DNA from 3 places in the Mesorhizobium sp. M0293 genome. Region 1 is predicted to be linked to each of the others. Evidence: riboswitches for the same ligand, from Rfam matches in the RefSeq annotation. Region 1 holds a riboswitch; each other region holds the start of a gene.
What was found. Region 1 has a riboswitch for cobalamin ahead of bluB (5,6-dimethylbenzimidazole synthase). Riboswitches for the same ligand answer to the same signal wherever they lie in the genome.
Positions count from the first base shown of each region.

Region 2: it holds a riboswitch for cobalamin, as region 1 does, so the genes downstream of both, NKJ06_RS04500 (CbtB domain-containing protein) here and bluB (5,6-dimethylbenzimidazole synthase) in region 1, are expected to answer to the same signal.
Region 3: it holds a riboswitch for cobalamin, as region 1 does, so the genes downstream of both, NKJ06_RS04305 (DUF1636 family protein) here and bluB (5,6-dimethylbenzimidazole synthase) in region 1, are expected to answer to the same signal.

Region 1 covers NZ_JAMYSA010000049.1:15,580-21,721, reverse strand. The annotation lists gene NKJ06_RS19360 (exodeoxyribonuclease VII small subunit) at 1-63, opposite strand, end outside; gene NKJ06_RS19355 (histone deacetylase family protein) at 67-993, opposite strand; cobalamin riboswitch at 1,115-1,293, shown strand; partial or broken gene bluB (5,6-dimethylbenzimidazole synthase) at 1,395-1,976, shown strand; gene NKJ06_RS19345 (hypothetical protein) at 2,141-3,124, opposite strand; gene NKJ06_RS19340 (TetR/AcrR family transcriptional regulator) at 3,463-4,071, opposite strand; gene NKJ06_RS19335 (MFS transporter) at 4,193-5,416, shown strand; gene ribB (3,4-dihydroxy-2-butanone-4-phosphate synthase) at 5,461-6,142, opposite strand, start outside.
Region 2 covers NZ_JAMYSA010000006.1:116,174-122,315, forward strand. The annotation lists gene NKJ06_RS04485 (heparan-alpha-glucosaminide N-acetyltransferase) at 1-886, opposite strand, end outside; gene NKJ06_RS04490 (MFS transporter) at 1,110-2,309, shown strand; gene NKJ06_RS04495 (aromatic ring-hydroxylating oxygenase subunit alpha) at 2,313-3,488, opposite strand; cobalamin riboswitch at 3,629-3,824, shown strand; gene NKJ06_RS04500 (CbtB domain-containing protein) at 3,861-4,040, shown strand; gene NKJ06_RS04505 (CbtA family protein) at 4,056-4,823, shown strand; gene cobU (bifunctional adenosylcobinamide kinase/adenosylcobinamide-phosphate guanylyltransferase) at 4,977-5,420, shown strand; gene cobO (cob(I)yrinic acid a,c-diamide adenosyltransferase) at 5,422-6,036, shown strand.
Region 3 covers NZ_JAMYSA010000006.1:72,994-79,135, forward strand. The annotation lists gene NKJ06_RS04295 (cobaltochelatase subunit CobN) at 1-2,909, opposite strand, end outside; gene cobW (cobalamin biosynthesis protein CobW) at 2,928-3,980, opposite strand; gene NKJ06_RS04305 (DUF1636 family protein) at 3,977-4,411, opposite strand; cobalamin riboswitch at 4,450-4,653, opposite strand; gene NKJ06_RS04310 (winged helix-turn-helix domain-containing protein) at 4,683-5,882, opposite strand.

The sequences.
Region 1 (6,142 bases):
CAGCGCGTCGAGTGCCTGTTCGAAGCTCATCGCCTTGACGTCTTCGTTGGTCTCACCAGCCATCATTCATCCTTTCATCAGTCGCCCGACATGGGCGGCGACCGAAAATGCCAATCCCTGCAGATCGTAGCCACCCTCGAGCAGGCTGACGAGCCGGTTGCCGCTGTGGCGCGCCGCGCGCTGCATCAGCTGGCCGGTCGCCCAGTCGAAATCGTCCTCGGTCAGGTTGATCTCGGCCAGCGGATCGCGGTGGTGCGCGTCGAACCCGGCCGAAATGACGATCAGGTCGGGCGCGAAATTGTCGAGCGCCGGCAGCACGCGCGACAGGAAGGCATCGCGAAAAACCTCGCTGCCGGTCTGCGGCGCCAATGGTGCGTTAACGATATTGCCGGCGCCGGTTTCGTTTTTTGCCCCGGTGCCGGGATAAAGCGGCATCTGGTGCGTAGAGCAATAGAGCACCGACGGATCGTCCCAGAAAATATCCTGCGTGCCATTGCCGTGATGCACGTCCCAGTCGACGACGGCAACGCGCTCGACGCCGTGTTTCTTCTGCGCATAGCGCGCCGCGATTGCCGCGGTGTTGAACAGGCAGAAGCCCATCGCCGTGGTCTTTTCGGCATGATGGCCGGGTGGCCGCGCGGCGACGAAGACATTGTCGGCGCGGCCTGCAAAGACGTCGTCGACGGCGGCGTTGGCGGCACCGATCGCGGTGATCGCCGCCTGCCAGCTCTTCGGGCTGGCAGTGGTGTCTGCGTCGATGCGCGCAATCCCCTCGTCGGGAATGGCGGCCCGCACGCGGGCGACGAAATCGGCGGGATGCGCGTAGAGGATGGTGGCCTCGTCGCCTTCCGGCGCCTGGATACGATCGAGCGCGGCAAAGGCCTCGTCATCGAGCACGCGATCGATGGCGCGCAAGCGGTCCGGCCGTTCGGGGTGGCCGGGTGGCGTGAGGTGCTCGAGGAAGATCGGATGGGTGTAGAGACGAGTGGTCATCGTCCTAATCTAGTGACCCGGATCGACAAAGGCCATGCGCAGGCGGCTGATGACTGGGGAAAATCGCGCCTGCGTCCATTCGTGTCGCCGCAGGCATTGGCGTCGTCTGCGCTTCGGCGTAAGGTCCCCGCCACTGCCTGGTGCCCGTGCAAACGGGAGAATCGGGAACACGGTTGAATTCCGTGGCGTGCCCAACGCTGTAAGGGGGACCGCGCCGGTATACGCCACTGTCGATGACGGGAAGGCACCGGACGCGGGTTGATCCCGAGCCAGAAGACCGGCCTGGCAGGCATCGTCATCCGCATGGTCAGGCGGACGACATCAGAGCGACGTGCGTCCACTTGGACGCACAAAGTACGCTCTGACCGTTTGAAACTGCTGCAATCGCAAGGGGACAAGCGATGCCGGAACACATGACCGCTGCTGTTGGCAATGGATTTGAGCAGAATGCGCGCGATGCGGTGTATCGCGCTATGTTCACACGGCGTGACGTGCGCAGCCATTTCCTGCCCACCACGCTTGATGATGAGGTGCTGGCGCGGCTGCTGCTTGCCGCCCACCACGCGCCGTCGGTCGGCTTCATGCAGCCTTGGAACTTCATAGTCATTCGCGATGCCGAACGACGGGAAAGGGTGCGCGACCTGTTCCTGACGGCACGCGAGCAGGAATTGCCGGCAATTGAGGAAGACCGGCAGGCGCTTTACCGCAAGCTCAAGCTGGAAGGCATCTGCGAAAGCGCGCTCAACATCTGCATCACCTGCGACCGCCAACGCTCGAAGGGTTCGCCGTTGGGACGCTGGCACAATCCGGAGATGGACCTCTACAGCACGGTCTGCGCGGTGCAGAATTTCTGGCTGGCGGCACGCGCCGAAGGCGTCGGCGTCGGCTGGGTCAGCATCATCGAGGCGCAGGCGCTGAAAAGCCTGCTGTCAATTCCCGATCATGTGACGCCGGTCGCCTATCTCTGCGTCGGCCGCGTCTCGGAGTTCGCGCCAAAGCCCGACCTCGAAACGCATGGCTGGGGACGGCGACTGCCGCTACCGGAGCTGATCATGAGTGAGACGTTTTCCGGGCAAGGTGAAGCGTTGCTCAAATCGACCGTGGCGCGCCTCAACGCTGTTGCTGCCGCGCCGTCGAGCCTCGCTGATCAGGGTGTCGCGCCGGCCGGTCCCCAGCGCGAGCCGCCGAAGGAGGCCAGCGCCTTGTCCTTGAGTTCCCTGAACTTCGACGACGCCTCAGCCAGCCGGGCGTCCCAGGCCGGATCTGGCACCTGGCCCGCAATAGTCTTGAAGTAGACCTGCATCAGGCAAGCGATGGCGAAAGGCTCGATGAAGGCCGCCTTGAAGGCCCAGGCGAAGACGATGGCGAGCACGAAGGCCCAGCCCGCCAATTGCCCTGGCATCAGGAAAAGAATGGCGGCGGCCGGCGCCAGCATCAGCAGGAAAATGACGAACGACACGCCCCACATGATGACTGCCAGCCAGACGGCATTCTTGACCATGACCTTGCCGTTCTGGGCATAGAGCACGACGCCCTGGCGCGCCGTCTCGAACGGCGCGGACGAATTGATGCGTATGTTGTAGCCGAGGATGATCTCGTCGACATAGGTCAGCGACAGGCGGATCACTGTGTTGACGAAGGAGATCAGGCCGCTCAAGCCCGGGATCGGCAGGAAAGCGGCGATGCCGCCGAGCAGGCCGGTGATGGCGCGGATGGCGCCCTTGACCAGCTGGTCGACGACGAAAAGGATGTTGGCCTCGGCAAAACGCTGGGTCACGATATCCTTGGCGTAGGCGATCTGGTCCTGGCCGCCGGGAATGTCGCGGCCGTCGATCAGATGGACCATCACGGCGATATGGCCGGCCTTGACGACATAGAGGATGTATTCGCGGATCCAGTAAACGGCGATCGAGACGACGCCGAAACCGACCACCCCGCCCCACAGGGCAAAGGATAGCGGCCCGTCGGGATCGGTGGAGATATGGCCGACGCCATAGCCGACGCTGGCGCCCATGCCGGTCGCCATGATGTAGGCCAGCGTGATGCCGAAATAGACGATCATGCGAAAGACAATGAACGGCCAGGTCCGCATCATGATGGACACCGACCTGCCGATATCGAAATCCCACATGTCCCGAATCTCCCCCCAGAGGTGGTGCAAGAGGATGGACCCAACCCGGCGATTGTCAATTGTCGGCCGTGGCGCCGCAGGGCAACGAACTCGGGTTAACAGGTTCGCCGGCGCGTTGGCTGACGGAAACGAAAAACCCGCCTGTGCGGCGGGTCACTGGCGCAAATCAGCACCATGGATGGATATGTACCATAGCTGAGGTCACGAAGTCAAGAAAAAATTCCTATCGACACGAAAGCTACCGGCACAAAAGCTGCCGACACCGCTGGACTGGCCGTCCTCAGGCCTTTTGTTAACCTGAGTTCGGAGTCCCGGTGTGCCTGACCGCCGACGGGATTTCAGTCCGGTTGCGAACCCGGCCTTTTGAGCAGGCCTTCGAGCAGTTGCTTGAACGCCTCCACCACCTTCTTCGACGTCGCTTCGGGGTCCGTCGAATTGGCGATCCGTTGCGCCGCCTGGCTGCTCGCACCGTTGATCAGCCGCGAGGCAGTTTCGGGGTCGAGACTAGAGACGACAACCCCCTCCTCCTGCAGCGCTGTCAGATGGCCTGTCATTGAAGCGATGCACGCGTTGGCGTTCGGCCATTGTGCCGGATCCCCCAGAACGGCCGGGCCATCCCGGAACATGATGCGCTGGATTTCCGGCTCCAACGCCATCTCGATATAGGTCGAGCATTCGTCGACGAAATGCTGCCAGCGGGTCGGCGCTCTCGACGCTATCTCATTGATGCGCGCCGCCATCTCGCCGTCGATTTCGGCAATAACCGCCTGCAGCAGACCTTTCTTGTCGCCGAAATGGTGATAGAGCGCGCCGCGCGTCAGCCCGGCCGATGCGGTGAAATCATCCATCGAGGCTTCGGCATAGCCTGTTGTGCCGAAGGCATGGCGGGCCGCCGCGATCAGCTTGGCGCGCGTCTCGGCAATCATCTCCTTGCGGGGTTTGTGCATGGCTCCTGGCCCTATCCACATACGAACCGTATGCCAATTGACATACGCGGCGTATGCTCTATTTAACATTCATACGCATCGTATGTAATTGTCGAATCGTGCTTTGTCGAGGAACCAACCCATGCAAAATCCCTACTCGGAGATCTTTCGTGCCCCAGGAACCAAGGGCTTTGCCGCCGCCGGCTTCATGGCGCGCCTGCCGATTGCCATGGCGCCAATCGGCATCGTGGCAATGCTGTCGCAGACGCGTGGCGAGTACTGGCTGGCGGGCGCCGTCGCCGCGACGTTCGCGCTGGCCAACGCTTTTCTCGCGCCGCAGATATCGAGACTGGTGGATCGCCTTGGCCAGACGCGGATCGTGGTGCCCACCACCATCATTTCGGTACTGGCTTTCGTCGTGTTGATTGCGGCGGCCAACCGGGACTGGCCGGTATGGACGCTGTTCGTGTCGGCACTGCTGGCCGCGGCGATGCCCAGCATCCCGGCGATGGTGCGCGCACGCTGGACCGAGATTTTCCGCGGGCGGCCGCAGATGAACACCGCCTTCGCCTTCGAGTCGGCGGCCGACGAGCTGGTCTATATCGCCGGGGCATCGCTGTCGGTGGGCCTGAGTGCTGCCCTGTTCCCGGAAGCGGGCATGCTGGTGAGCACCTTGTTCCTTGCCTTCGGCTCGACCGCCTTCATCCTGCAGCGCTCGACCGAGCCGCAAGTGCGGCCGGTGGAACAGGGTTCACGCGGCTCGGCAATCCGCCTGCGGCCGGTGCAGATCATCACCTTCGCCCTGATCTTCATCGGCGCGACCTTCGCGACGACGGAAGTGAGCACCGTGGCGATCACCAAGGAGCTTGGCCAACCGGGGGCCGCCAGCCTGGTCATCGGCGTCTATGCGCTGGGATCGTTCGTGCTGGGTATCATCGTCGGCGCGCTCAACCTGCAAGCACCGCTGCAACGCCAACTGGCCATCGCAGTCGCCCTCGTCGCGCTCGGTACGCTGCTGCCGCTCACCGCCGACACCGTGCCACTGCTGGCGCTGACCGTGTTCATCAGCGGTGTGGCGATCTCGCCGACCTTCATCACCGCCTTCGGCCTGATCGAGCGGCACGTGCCGGAAGCGATGCTGACCGAAGGCATCACCTGGGTGATGACGGGGATCGGCATCGGCATGGCCATCGGGTCATTCGCCGCCGGTGCGGTGGTGGACGCGTTCGGCGCTCAGAACGGGTTCTGGGTCTCGGTTGCTTCAGGCACAATCGCCCTGGCTACCGTGCTGCTTGGCCAGCGCAGCCTTGCTACGAATGAGTGCGAACTGGACGGATGCGAAGCCGCCGCCATCCCTGCGGAATAGTTGACGGGCGCCCGGTTTTAACCCGGGCGCTGTCGGCCGGAAGCTCAGAGAATCTCGGTCTTGGCGATGTGGATGCCAAAACCTTCGAGGCCGACATAGTGGCGTTCGCGCGAGGCGATCAGGTTGATCGAGGAAATGCCAAGATCTTTCAGGATTTGCGCGCCGAGCCCGATCTCGCGCCACTCGTTTTCGCGGCGGCGCGCCTCTTCATGATCTTCGCGGTCACCGCTCGCCGGCCGCTTGCGCTCCTGATGGGCGACGCCGACGGAGCCTTCGCGCAGATAGACGATGACGCCGCGCCTGCGCTCGCCCATCGTCTTCATGATGGCGTCGAGCCGATGGCTGGTGCCGAACACATCCGTCACGACGTCTTCCGAATGCAGGCGCACCGGCACGTCCTCGCCGTCGCGGATGTCGCCGAAGACGATGGCAACGTGATGCATGGAGTCCCACGGCAGCGTGTAGGTGAAGACCTGCGCCTTGCCGCCAAGCGTGTCGATTTCCGAGCAGGCGACGCGCTCGACCAGCGTTTCCTTGCGTTGCCGGTAGGCGATGAGGTCGGCCACCGAAACCTGCTTCAGGCCATGCTCCTCGGCGAAAGCCTGCACCTGCGGGCCGCGCTTGACGGTGCCATCGTCGTTGACCAGTTCGGAAATGACGCCAACCGGCGGCAGGCCGGCGAGCTTGCACAAATCGACCGCCGCTTCGGTATGGCCCGAACGCATC
Region 2 (6,142 bases), on a different contig from region 1:
CAAGCGTGGCCTCGCCCTCGAGCGTATCGAGCATGCAGACACAGTAGCTGGAACAGAACTCGGTGTCGCGCGACTGCTCGCAGGACAGCTGGCAGGTTTTGAGGAAGTTCACCTGCGGCGTTTCAACCTGTGCCGGCATGATCTGCGAGAACAGCCACACGCAGCCGATCAGCAGCGGTTGATGGATCAGGTAGAAGGCCAGGCTGTGCCGGCCGATGAAGACCAGCGGGTTGGCCCAGCGGCCTGACTTGAGGTTCGCCAGCCACGTCAAGACACCCGCGCCCGCGGCAAGCTTAGTGACGCCTATGCCGAGAAGCACAGCGCCGAACCACGGGAACAGCGGAACGTAGTCATTGGAACGCGGATTGATCGCCGACAGGCCGACCCACCACAGCCATGGATGGTCGAAAGCCTCGAAGCGCAAATAGATCGGCGCCGCGATGACCAGCGCGGCAACCATCATGGTCAGCAAAGCCGGCAGGCGAAGAAACAGCAGGCCGAGCAGGCTGGCGAGCGCGATCTCATGCAATATGCCGAAGAAGATGAAGCCGTCCGGCGTGGCGATGCGGGTGACGATCGAAATCGCGATCGCGGCTCCGGCGACCATGGCGAAACGCTTCCAGAAGCCGTTCCAGCGGATTTGTCGGCCATGGGCGAGGTACAGGCTGACGCCGACCAGGAACAGGAAGGTCGAGGCGATGCAGCGTGCGTAGATCTTCCACCAGCCGAAGGCGGTCAGGCCGGGATCGGTGTAGCCGAAGAATTCCAGATCCCAGGTGAAATGGTAGCTCGCCATGGCGATCAGCGCGATGCCGCGCACAATGTCGATGGCGACGATGCGCCTTGGTCGATCCTGAACGGGTGCGGTCGGCGTTTGGATGCTCATGGTCTCGCATTCTGATTCAGCCCCGCAAAACGACTATCACGGTTGCACCGAACAAAAGAAGGCCGGGAATTTTGCCGAGGACGCCGGATCAGCCGCCGCATTGGGCCAGTGCCGGGAAGCCTTTGGCCGACTTCGCTTTTGCCCGATAGGCGTCGGTTTCCTCTTATTGGCGCTGGGGTCGCCACGGCAGATTTGGCCCGATAGATTCTGCTTTGGGGAAGCAATGTCCACCCATGTGCGCCATCCGATCTGGCTACCGGCCCTCAAGGCCGCGGACGCGCGCACCTTCGCTTCGCTCTACGCGGTCGAATCCTTCGCCCGCGCTACGGTGTCGAGCGTCATCCCGATCCAGGCCTACGAGATCCTGCATAACGAGCAGATCGTCTCGATCCTCTACACCGTCGTGGCGATGCTCGGCCTGTCGGTGACGCTGTTCATGCCGATGCTGATCCGCCGCTTTGCCCGCCGCTGGATCTACACGGCTGGCGCCTGCCTGCTGGCCATCGGCTCGCTGTTCTTCGTCACGCACACGCTTGCCGGGCAACTGGCCGGCATGCTGTGCCGCGTGATGGGCGCCAGCGCGCTGTCGATCACGCTCAACCTCTACATCATGGATCACATCCGCAAGACCGATTTCATGCAGGCCGAATCGCTGCGCATGGCATGGTCGATGTTGGCCTGGACGGGTGGGCCGACGCTCGGCATCTTCCTCTACACACGCTTCGGCATCTATGCCGCGCATGGCGCGGTCGCGATCTTCGCCCTGGCCCTGCTGGCGCTGTTTTGGACCTACCGGCTCGGCGACAATCCGTCGATCCGTCCGGGCAAGACACGCCCGGTCAATCCGCTCGCCAATATCGGCCGCTTCATCGCCCAGCCAAGACTCAGGCTGGCCTGGCTGATCGCCTTCGGCCGCTCCTGTTTCTGGACGACGTTCTTCGTCTATGGGCCGCTGTTCATGGTGATCGCCGGCGAGGGCAAGCTGGCCGGCGGCCTGCTGGTTTCGGCCGGTAACGCGCTGCTGTTCATGGCCATCTTCTGGGGCAAGGCAGGAAAGCGCTTTGGCGGCCGCCGGACCATGACGTTTGCCTATTTCGCCATGTCGGCCATGCTGCTGGCGGCAGGCTTCGTCGGCGAAACCGTGCCGCTGCTCACCGGCGCCTTCCTGCTTGGCGGCGCCTTCTTCACCATCGCGCTCGACGCACTCGGCTCGACCGCCTTCATGCGCTCGGTGCGCTCCTATGAAAGATCACAGATGGCGGCGGTCTACCGCACCTATCTCGACTTTTCCGAGCTAACGCCGCCGCTGGTCTATTCGGTGGTGCTGGCCTTCTTCGGGCTGGGCTCGGTGTTTGTCACGCTCGGCCTGCTGGCGGCGATTTGCGGCTTCGTGACCTGGCGCTACCTGCCGAAATCACTCTGATCTTCAGGGCTTGGTCGGGAGTGCCGCGTGCCGCTCGCGCACCCAGTTGTGGAAGCGGTGCAGGTCGTATTCCTCGGGCATCAGCACGCCGGCCGTGTGGCGCATCGAGCGCAAGCCTTTCTGGTTGACCTCGCAGATGTCAGCATCTTCCTCCAGCACCTGGGTGCCGAAGGCAACGATGTTGTCGATGTCGGTCGCGGCGAGCGCTTCGGGCGTAAACAGCCATTCGGCGACAAGCTCGGTCTGTTCGGGGCCGAGCGGCACCAGCCGCACGGTGCGGACATAATCGACATGGCCGACGATGAACATCGACGGCAGGCTAGTGGCGTAGGTCTGGCCCGCAGTGCGCTCGGCCTGTGTCAGGCCCGAAAAGACCGGCCCGTGCGCCTGGCCGTCGCTCGACCATGTCTCGGCGCCAGTGCGCAGGCCGCCGGAAAACTCCGGCGCGTCATTGTCGGCATGGCGCGTCCATTCGGGATCGTCGTGTCGTCCCATCAGGCCGCGGCCATAGATCGGCACCAGCCGCGACAGGTCCTTGTGGACGCCGGGGCAATGCAGGCATTCGTTGAAGTTTTCCCAAAAAATCTTCCAGTTGCAGTTCATAACCTTGCGCAGCACATGGCCGCTTACCAACGTCTCCAGCGGCCAGTTGCCGAGATCGCCGGATGCGGGATCGAAGGATGTCTGCGCCGAACCGATCGCGTCTTCAGCGAGATTGACGAAGATAAAACCGCGCCACACCGAGAGCGCTACGCGATAAAGCGGATGATCGGCCTTGTCGAAATTTTCAGGCAGCGATTTCGACGGCACGCGCACGAGATCGCCGCGCAGGGAATAAGACCAGGCGTGGTAGGGGCAGGTGATCAGCCGCGCCTTCAGCCGGCCTTCGCTTTCCCGGCAAAGCTGCGAGCCGCGATGGCGGCAGGTGTTGTGGAAGGCGCGCAGTTCGCCGGTCTCGTCACGCAGCACGACAATCCCCTGCGTGCCGATGCGGAAGGTGCGGAAAGCCATCGGTTGCGCAAGGTCGGCCTCGCGGCAGACCAGCAGCCAGCTTCTGTACCAGATAGCGTCGAGATCGTTTTGGTAGGTGCCTGCATCCCAATAGGCCGACGAAGGCAGCGTCGGTTCGGTCCGGGTCAGGCCGTTGTAGGGATCGCGCTCGCTGGCAATGGGCTGCATGGGCTGGCTTCCTATGGAGGTGCCAGCCGACACCCGGCCAGGAAAATTGTCAATTGCGGCACCGGCGGCCCTTGCCTGGCACGACGCATTCGCAATGGTTGCCGGCGGAATTTGGTTTGCCGGAGGCGAGGATTCTGCCTATAGTCGCTGATGTCGTCGGTTCCATTTTGGAGCCAAGAGGGAATGCGGTGCGGGCGAGTTTCGCCCAATGCCGTGGCTGCCCCCGCAACTGTGTGCGGTAGTCCTCTCCATATGCCACTGAAGATTGTTCTTCGGGAAGGTGGGGAAGGGCGCTGATCCGTGAGCCAGGAGACCTGCCGGCGACAGGAAACTGACTTCGATGCCCTCGGGTGGAGGGCGAAAGGACAAGACATGACTACTGCTTCCGTCTCCCTCGGCGCCTCCGTCTCCTCGCAGTCGCGCTTCATGCAGCTCGCTCTTGCTGCGTTTCTCGGCATCTTCGTGATGGGCTTTGTCGGCTTCTCGCATATCGATGCAGTCCACAATGCGGCTCACGACTATCGCCATTCGATGGCGTTTCCCTGCCACTGACGAGGATCTGACATCATGAACCTGTTTCGCAACGTCGTGTTCATCGCGGCGATCGCAGGGCTCGTGGCCGGTGTCGTTCTCGCCTGCATGCAGGCCTACGCCACCGTGCCGCTGATCCTGAAGGCGGAAGTCTACGAACAGGCTGGTGGCGGGCATCACCATGACCATGCCGCTCCGGCCCCAACGGATAGCAATGCCACGAGCACAGCCGCTCCGGCGGCGGAAGTCGCTCCGGCCGCCGAAGATGAGGGTTGGGCGCCGGCAGACGGTTTCGAGCGTTTCGCCTTCAGCGTGCTTGCCAATATTGTCACCGGCATCGGTTTCGCGCTGATTCTGGTTGCAGTCTCCGAATTCGCCGGCGGCATCGGTGGCTGGCGGCAGGGCGTCTTCTGGGGCTTGGCCGGCTTTGCCGTGTTCACGCTGGCACCGGGTCTTGGCCTGCCGCCGGAACTGCCGGCCATGCCCGCGGCCGATCTGACCGAGCGCCAGATCTGGTGGTGGGCAACGGTGGCGGCGACCGCGGCCGGGCTCGGCCTGATCGCCTTTCGCAAGTCGCTGCCGCTGGCGATCCTGGCCGTGGCGTTGATCGTCGCGCCGCATATTGTCGGCGCGCCGCAGCCCGACAGTTTCGAGACGCCGATCCCGGAAGGCCTGCATCACCAGTTCGTGGTGGCGGTGACAGTGACCAATCTGGTGTTCTGGCTGGTGCTCGGCGCGGTCGTCGGCGTGGTGCGTGGCCGCTTTACCGGTACGGCGACCAGCCTGCGCGACAGCTTTGCCTGACAGCAAGGCACTGACCTTCCTCATCGGCGGTGGGGGCGGCCGCCCCGCCCCCCGCCCCGCCCCCCGCCCCCCCCCCCCCCCCCCCCCCCCCCCCCCCCCCCCCCCCCCGCCCGCGGGGCCCCCCCCCCCCCCCCCCCCCCCCACGCCGAAAATCTGGCGACGGCCTTGCCCTCGCCATGGACCTATATCGCCACCGCGCAAGCCTATGACGACGAGATGCGTGAGCGCATCGCGCAGCACCGGTCGCGGCGCGGCGAAGGCTGGACGACCATCGACGCACCGCTCGATCTTGCCGGCGCGCTCGCGGCGTTGCCCGACAACCAGCCGGTGCTTGTCGACTGCCTGACATTGTGGCTGACCAACCATATGTTGGCCGAACACGACCTCGAGCTGGAATGCCGGCGGCTGGCGGACGTGCTGTCGCGGCCGCGCGGGCCCTGGTTCGTGGTTTCCAATGAAGTCGGGCAAGGTATCGTGCCTGATAACGCACTCGCGCGCCGCTTCCGTGATGCCGCGGGCCGGCTCAACCAGCAGGTCGCTGCCGTCGCCGACACAGTGCTGCTGATGGTGGCGGGGCTGCCGCTCAAGGTGAAATGACATGACCGACATCGACAATAAGGATGAAGAACGCCACCGCGCCAAGATGGCCAAGCGCAAGGCGGTGCAGGATGCCGAGGTGGCGAGCAAGACGGTCGAGAAGGGGCTGCTGATCGTCAACACCGGCCCGGGCAAGGGCAAGACCACAGCCGCCTTCGGCCTGGCGCTGCGGATGCTCGGCTACGGCAAGCGCGTCGGCGTCGTCCAGTTCATCAAGGGCAAATGGCACACCGGTGAGAAGGACGCTTTTGCCGCCTTCGGCGACCGCGTCGTATGGCACGCTATGGGCGAGGGCTTCACCTGGGAGACGCAGGACCTGAAGCGCGACATCGCCGCGGCTGAAGCGGCGTGGGTCAAGGTGCTCGAACTGATGGCCGACCCGTCGATCAGCCTGCTGGTGCTCGACGAATTGAACATCGCGCTGCGCTACGACTATCTCCATCTCGACACCGTGGTTGCGGCGCTGAAGGCCCGGCGCGAGGGCCTGCATGTCGTGGTCACCGGCCGCAACGCCAAGCCGGCGCTGGTCGAGGCCGCCGATCTCGTCACCGAGATGGGTGTGACCAAGCATCACTTTTCCGCGGGCGTTAAGGCGCAGCAGGGGATTGAGTTCTGAGAGCTTTACCCTCCCCCTTGTGGGGAGGGTCGATCCGCGAAGCGGAGCGGGGTGGGGTCGGCGCCGCGGGGGGGCGCCGCGGCGGCGCGGGCGGGGGGGCGGCCCC
Region 3 (6,142 bases), on a different contig from region 1:
TCGCGGAACAGGCCGGAGATCCGCCAGGTGACGTCGACGCGCGGCCGGCCGAGCGTGGCCGGCGGCAGAACTTCGATGCCGGTGATACGGCCGGTCGCAGAATCCCATTGCGGCCGGCAGCCCATCAGCGCCAACCCTTGCGCGATCTCTTCGCCGCCGGTGCGCAGCGACGCCGAACCCCAGAGGTCGATGACCAGCGAGCGCGGCCAGTCGCCATGCGACTGCATATAGCCGCGCACGACTTCTTCGGCCGCCACCCTGCCGAGATCATAGGCGGTCGGCGTCGGCATGGTGCGCGGGTCCGACGTGAAGAGGTTGCGGCCGGTGGGCAGGACGTCGGAACGGCCGCGCGCGGGCGCGCCTGCCGGACCGGCCTTGATGTGGCGGCCATCGAGCGCCGCAAGTAGCGCCGTCTTCTCGGCGTCAGCGCTTTGGCGACGCATGGCGTCGGGCTCCTCATCGGGGGCGCGACCGTAGATATGCAATCCGTCCTTGATGGCGAAATCCTTGAGGTCGCAGAGCCAGGCGTCAATGCGGCGCAACGCTTCATCGGGCGCGTCGGTTCTGGCGACGCCGGCTTCGGAAGCGAGGCCGGTCTTTTGCGCGGTTTCGACGATCAGCTTGGCCAGACGGTCGCGGCGGCGGCGGTCGAGCCCGTCGGCCTGGGCGTATTCGTCGACCAACCGTTCCAGCTTGTGCTGGTTCTCGTCCAGCCCTGCGCCGGTAAGCGGAGGCGGCAGATGGCCAAGGGTGACGGCGGCAATGCGCCGCTTGGCCTGCGCCGCTTCGCCGGGGTTGGAGACAATGAAGGGATAGATTACGGGCAGGGGACCGGTGACGATCTCGGGAAAGCAGTTTTCCGAAAGCGCGACCGTCTTGCCCGGCAGCCATTCCAGCGTGCCATGCGCGCCGACATGGACCAGCGCGTGGATGCCCAGCAATTTGCGCAGCCATAGGCCGAAGGCGATCAGCGCATGGCGCGGCGGTAGCGTCGGGTCGTGGTAGTCGGCGCGGCGGTCGGCGGAGCGGCCGCGATCGGGGGCAAGTGCCACGGTGACGTTGCCGAAGGTGGCGGCACGGAAGGGGAAGTGTTTCTTGCTTGATAGCGAAGGTTTGCGCGAGGCGCCCCCCTCTGTCCTGCCGGACATCTCCCCCACAAGGAGGGAGATTGAGCGGTCATCTGCGCTTTCGCCAATCTCAAACGTTGCAGGAAGGGAGCCGGCAACTGAACCGCCAATCTCCCCCCAAGTGGGGGAGATGTCCGGCAGGACAGAGGGGGGCGCCTCGCGCAAACCTGTCTCTTCTGCCTTGCCCCATGCAGCTTCTACGGCAGCGATAGCCGCAACCGGCAGGCTCTTGGAGAAGTCGAGATAGTCATCCAGCCCCAGCCCATCATTGCTCCGCGCCAGCAAATCCAGCAACCGACGCGGCGTCTCCGGAATCCCGTCAACACCATAGCCCTGTTCCCTCAGGTCATGCAGCATCGCGAGCACGCTGGACGGCACGTCGAGGCCGACGGCATAGCCGGTGCGGCCGGGGGCGCTCGGATAATCCGGGATCAGGATGGTGAGCTTGCGCCCCGCGCGTGGCGTCTGCTGCAGGCGGATGAAGGCCGCGACACGGTCAGCCACCTGCGCCACACGATCCGCTTCCGGCCGGTTGGCGAAGGCGCGGTGGCCAAGTGCCGGGTCGATCTCGCTCTCACCCTTGAAGGAAATTGCGCCGGCGAGGATGCGGCCGTCCAACTCGGGCAGCACGACATGCATTGCGAGGTCGGCGGGCGCCAGGCCGCGCTGGTTGTTTTCCCAGATATCGCGGCGGGTGGTGGCGACGATGACCTGGAAGACAGGCACGCCGGCGCGGTCGAACAAGGTTTCGATGCCGGGCTCCGCGCCGGATGCGAAAGCGGTCGCGGTGATGATGGCGGCGGGTTTTAGGGAGGCGAGCGCTGTTTCGACAAAGGCGAGTGACGTTGGGTCTTTGAGGCTGGAGACGAAGATAGGGACCGGGAGTAGACCACGCTGCCGCAGCGCCTCAAAAAGCGCATCGATGGGCGCGACATCGGCGGCCAGCAGCATCGAACGGTAGAACAGGATGGGCACGACTGGGGCGTTGACGTTGTCAACGTCGAGTTCCGTCACACCCCCCTCTGTCCTGCCGGACATCTCCCCCGCAAGGGGGGAGATTGCTCTGTCATCGGCGGTTTCGCCAATTGTCGAGGTTGTAGATGCCTCAGCGAGAGAAGCGCCGGCTTTGATGAAATCCGATCTCCCCCCTTGCGGGGGAGATGTCCGGCAGGACAGAGGGGGGTGTGAAGGAACGCCAACATTCGATGCGTCCGCCTTCTCCACGACTCCGCGTGCGGGCTCGTAAAACCCAGCCTTCGGGACCGCGACCGGCTCGACGACAGGCTCATCCTGTCCCGCCAGCCGCGCCAACCTTTGCACCAGCGCGCTCATATTCGCCGGGCCGCCCTCGCGGAAATAATCGAGCAGGCCGTCAAGCTCCTCGCGCGGCAGCGTCGAGGCTTCGATCAGCCTTAGGTCCTCGTCATGGCTCTCGCCGGGCAGCAGAGCCAGTTTTATGCCGCGTTCGCGAGCGATCGAGGCAAGCTGGTCGCAGCCGTAGCGCCACCAGTCGTAGCCGCCGAGGATGCGGACGAGGATGATCTTGGCGTGGCGGGCGACGCTGTCGACCCAGAGGTCGACGGACATGGGATGGCGCAGATCACGCAGGGCGGCCAGCCGCATCGAGGGCAGCCGGCCGGCGTCGGCCTTCCACGCGGCCGCAAGGCCGGCGAGGTCGCTGTCGGTGAAGGACAGGGCCACGATATCCGCCGGCGTCTGCCGCAGATCGACCGGCTCGGCGAGATCGTCGAGCGAGGCGGATGTCGTGGTTAGGATGTGCATCGCAACCCGTGTCCGAAATCAGCCGGCAAGTATACGCTCGATCGCCGGGCGGTTCAGCCCCTTGAGGCCGATGACAACGAGGCGCGAGCGGCGGTCGTCCTGCGCCGTCCAGGCGCGATCATAGTAGTGGTTGACGCGCGGCCCGACGGCCTGCAGCAAGAGCCGCATCGGCTTGCCGCCGACCTCGACGAAGCCCTTTACGCGCAGCACGTTCTCTTCTTCGGCGGCGGCGGCGACGCGCTTTGCAAGCTCATCGGGATTGGCGATCGAGGCAATGTCGACGATGAACGTGTCGAAGTCGTCATGCTCATGGTCGAAGGCGCCGTCATGATGGGACTTGCGGTTTTCGATGTCGTCCTCGACTGCGAGACCGAGCCCGAGCAGTACGGAAGGATCGACCTTGCCATGCGACGTCGGCACGATCTTCACCGCGCGGGCGGAGTGTTCGCCAATGATGGCGTTGGCGCGGGCAGTGCCGGCGGCGTCCATCAGGTCGCTTTTGGACAGGATGATCAGGTCGGCGCAGGCGATCTGATCCTCGAACACCTCCTCGACCGGATCGTCGTGGTCGAGCGTCTCATCCTGAGCGCGCTGCGCCTGCAAGGCGTCCATGTCGTTGGCGACGCGTCCTTCGGCCAATGCCGGCCCGTCGACCACGGCAATGACGCCATCGACGGTGACGCGGCTCTTCACGCTCGGCCACTGGAAAGCCTGGACCAGCGGCTTGGGCAAAGCCAGGCCGGAAGTCTCGATCAGGATGTGGTCGACCTTTGGCGTCAGCGACAGGATCTGGTCGAGCGCCGGGACGAAATCATCGGCGACGGTGCAGCAGATGCAGCCATTGGCCAGTTCGACGATGTTTTCCTCCGGACAGGTGTCGATGCCGCAGCCTTTCAGGATCTCGCCGTCGATGCCGATGTCGCCGAATTCGTTGACGATGATGGCAATGCGCTTGCCGCCGGCGTTTTCCAGGAGATGGCGGACCAGCGTCGTCTTGCCGGCGCCGAGGAAACCGGTGACGACGGTGCAGGGAACGCGGGAGAGGTTGGCAGACGAATCTGGAGCGGTCATTTCAAGTCCTTCAACAGGTCGAGCGGAGGGATGCGGGCAACAAGGCCGCGCTTCAGGCTATCGGGACGGCCGCGCCATGGAATGAGACCGTCCGTCGAGGTGGCGAAGAGTTTTGCGCCGGTGACGAGATCGCTGCCGCTGGTCGTGGTCAGATCGCCAAAGACGTAGCTCCAGCAACCGTCGCGCAGGATGGCGGCGCTGAGACGGCGCTTGCAATTGCCGAGGCATTCAACGCTGCGGATGCGAATATTGTCGCCCGATGCGGCGCGGCGCGTGTCGTCCGCCAGCAGTTCGCCGGCGCGGGGATGGGCGTCGGAGCCGGTTTCATCGCGGCAGGAGGCGCAGACGATGACGGTGACGCCGGCCAACGCATCATCATGGCCGGACGAAACATCCGCTGTGCCAGCCGAAAAACTGCTGTCATGGTCCAAAGATCGTGCTCCTTGCCCGGAAACCCGCCGGGCGATCGGATTCTTAGTCGCAGACGGCAGGTCTCCTGGCTCGCGGGTCATCGCCTTGGGTAGCCGCCTTCCCGGGAACTCCCAGTGGCTTTCGGCCTTGGCTCTTCGCTTACAGTTGCGGGGACAGCCGCGGATTTGGGATTTCGTCCCGCACCGCATTCCCTCTTGGCTCCTCTCGTTGAAGAGAAGAGACCGTCTGTATCGGATTTAGGCTTTTGCAGGCGGCGGTGTCAACGCGAGCTTACGACACGGTCAGGTCGGCCAACGCCGGACCCAAGTCACCGGCCGGGGTCACCTCGATGCGTTCGAGGCCGAGCCAGCCCTGCATCTGCTTCAGTTCCTGGTAGAGCTGAGCGGCAGTCTGTGGCGGCGCTTTGGGCTCGGCATAGGCCGCATGGACGCGCAGGATGCCGGCAGGCCGGTCGGCCTTCAGATCGACGCGCGCCACGATCCTGTCGCCGAGCAGGAACGGCAGGACATAATAGCCGTATTGCCGCTTGTCGGCCGACGTGTAGATCTCGATGCGGTAGTGGAAATCGAACAGCCGCTCCGTGCGCGACCGCTCGAAGACGACCGGATCGAACGGCGCCATCAGGGCGCGGGCCTCGATCTTGCGCGGCACACGGGCGTCTCTATGAAGATAAGCCGGCTTGTCCCAACCTTCGACGCGCACCGGCAGCAACTCGCCTGTTTCAACCAGTTCCTCCAGCCGGCCTTTCATATCGGCCGGCGACAGGCGGAAATAATCGCGCAAATCGCCTGATGTCGCGATGCCGTGGGCACGGGCGGAAATGCGCAGCAATTCACGGTGCGCGTCCTCGGCGGCGGGAATCGGTAGATCGAGGATCGCCTGCGGCAGCACGCGCTCGGGCAGGTCATAGAAGCGCTCGAAACCACGACGGTGCGCCGTGGTGATGCGACCGGCCCAGAACAGCCATTCGAAGGCATGCTTGGCATGGCTCCAGCCCCACCAACCACCCGAGCCCTTCTGGCCCTCGAGCGCGGAGGCGGCGATCGGGCCACGCTCGGCGACCTGGCGGTAGATCTCTTCGATATAGGCTGCGTGCTCGCGGCCCCATTTGGCGAGACCCAGATACATCTCGTCGCCGCGCTCGGCGCGTTGCATGCGCCAACGCATCAGCGGGTAAGTCTCGACCGGCAGAAAGGAAGCCTCGTGCGCCCAATATTCGAACACCGTGCGCTTGCGCGTGACCGCGGCATTGTCGAGCAAAGCGAACGGGTAGGGGCCAAGGCGCGAATAGAGCGGCATATAATGAGCGCGCACCACCGCGCTGACGGAATCGATCTGCAGCAGGCCGGTGCGGGCCAATACGCGGGCGAAGTGCCGGCGGTTCGGTGTGCCGGTCGGGCGGGGATCGAGAAACCCTTGGGCGGCAAGCGCAATGCGCCGGGCCATGGGGAGCGAGATCTTTTCCTTCATGCAGGCGTCACTCTGAGGGCGATTTGATGGGTGATTCCGGTTCATGCTAGCAGGGTTTTGGCGGCAACCATGTCAGGAGAGAAAAGTGGAGTAAAAAGCGAAGGAAATCAAACAGGAGCGGATCGGACCAGTTTGCCGCGATATGCCGTCCAGCACTGTGTTTTGAACAAGGTTTGACTTGCTTCGCTGGAAGTGCTGCGCTAACCCTCGCCGCGTTGCAGCATAGGCCCTTAAAACGGTTCAGCGGTTAAACTGTCACG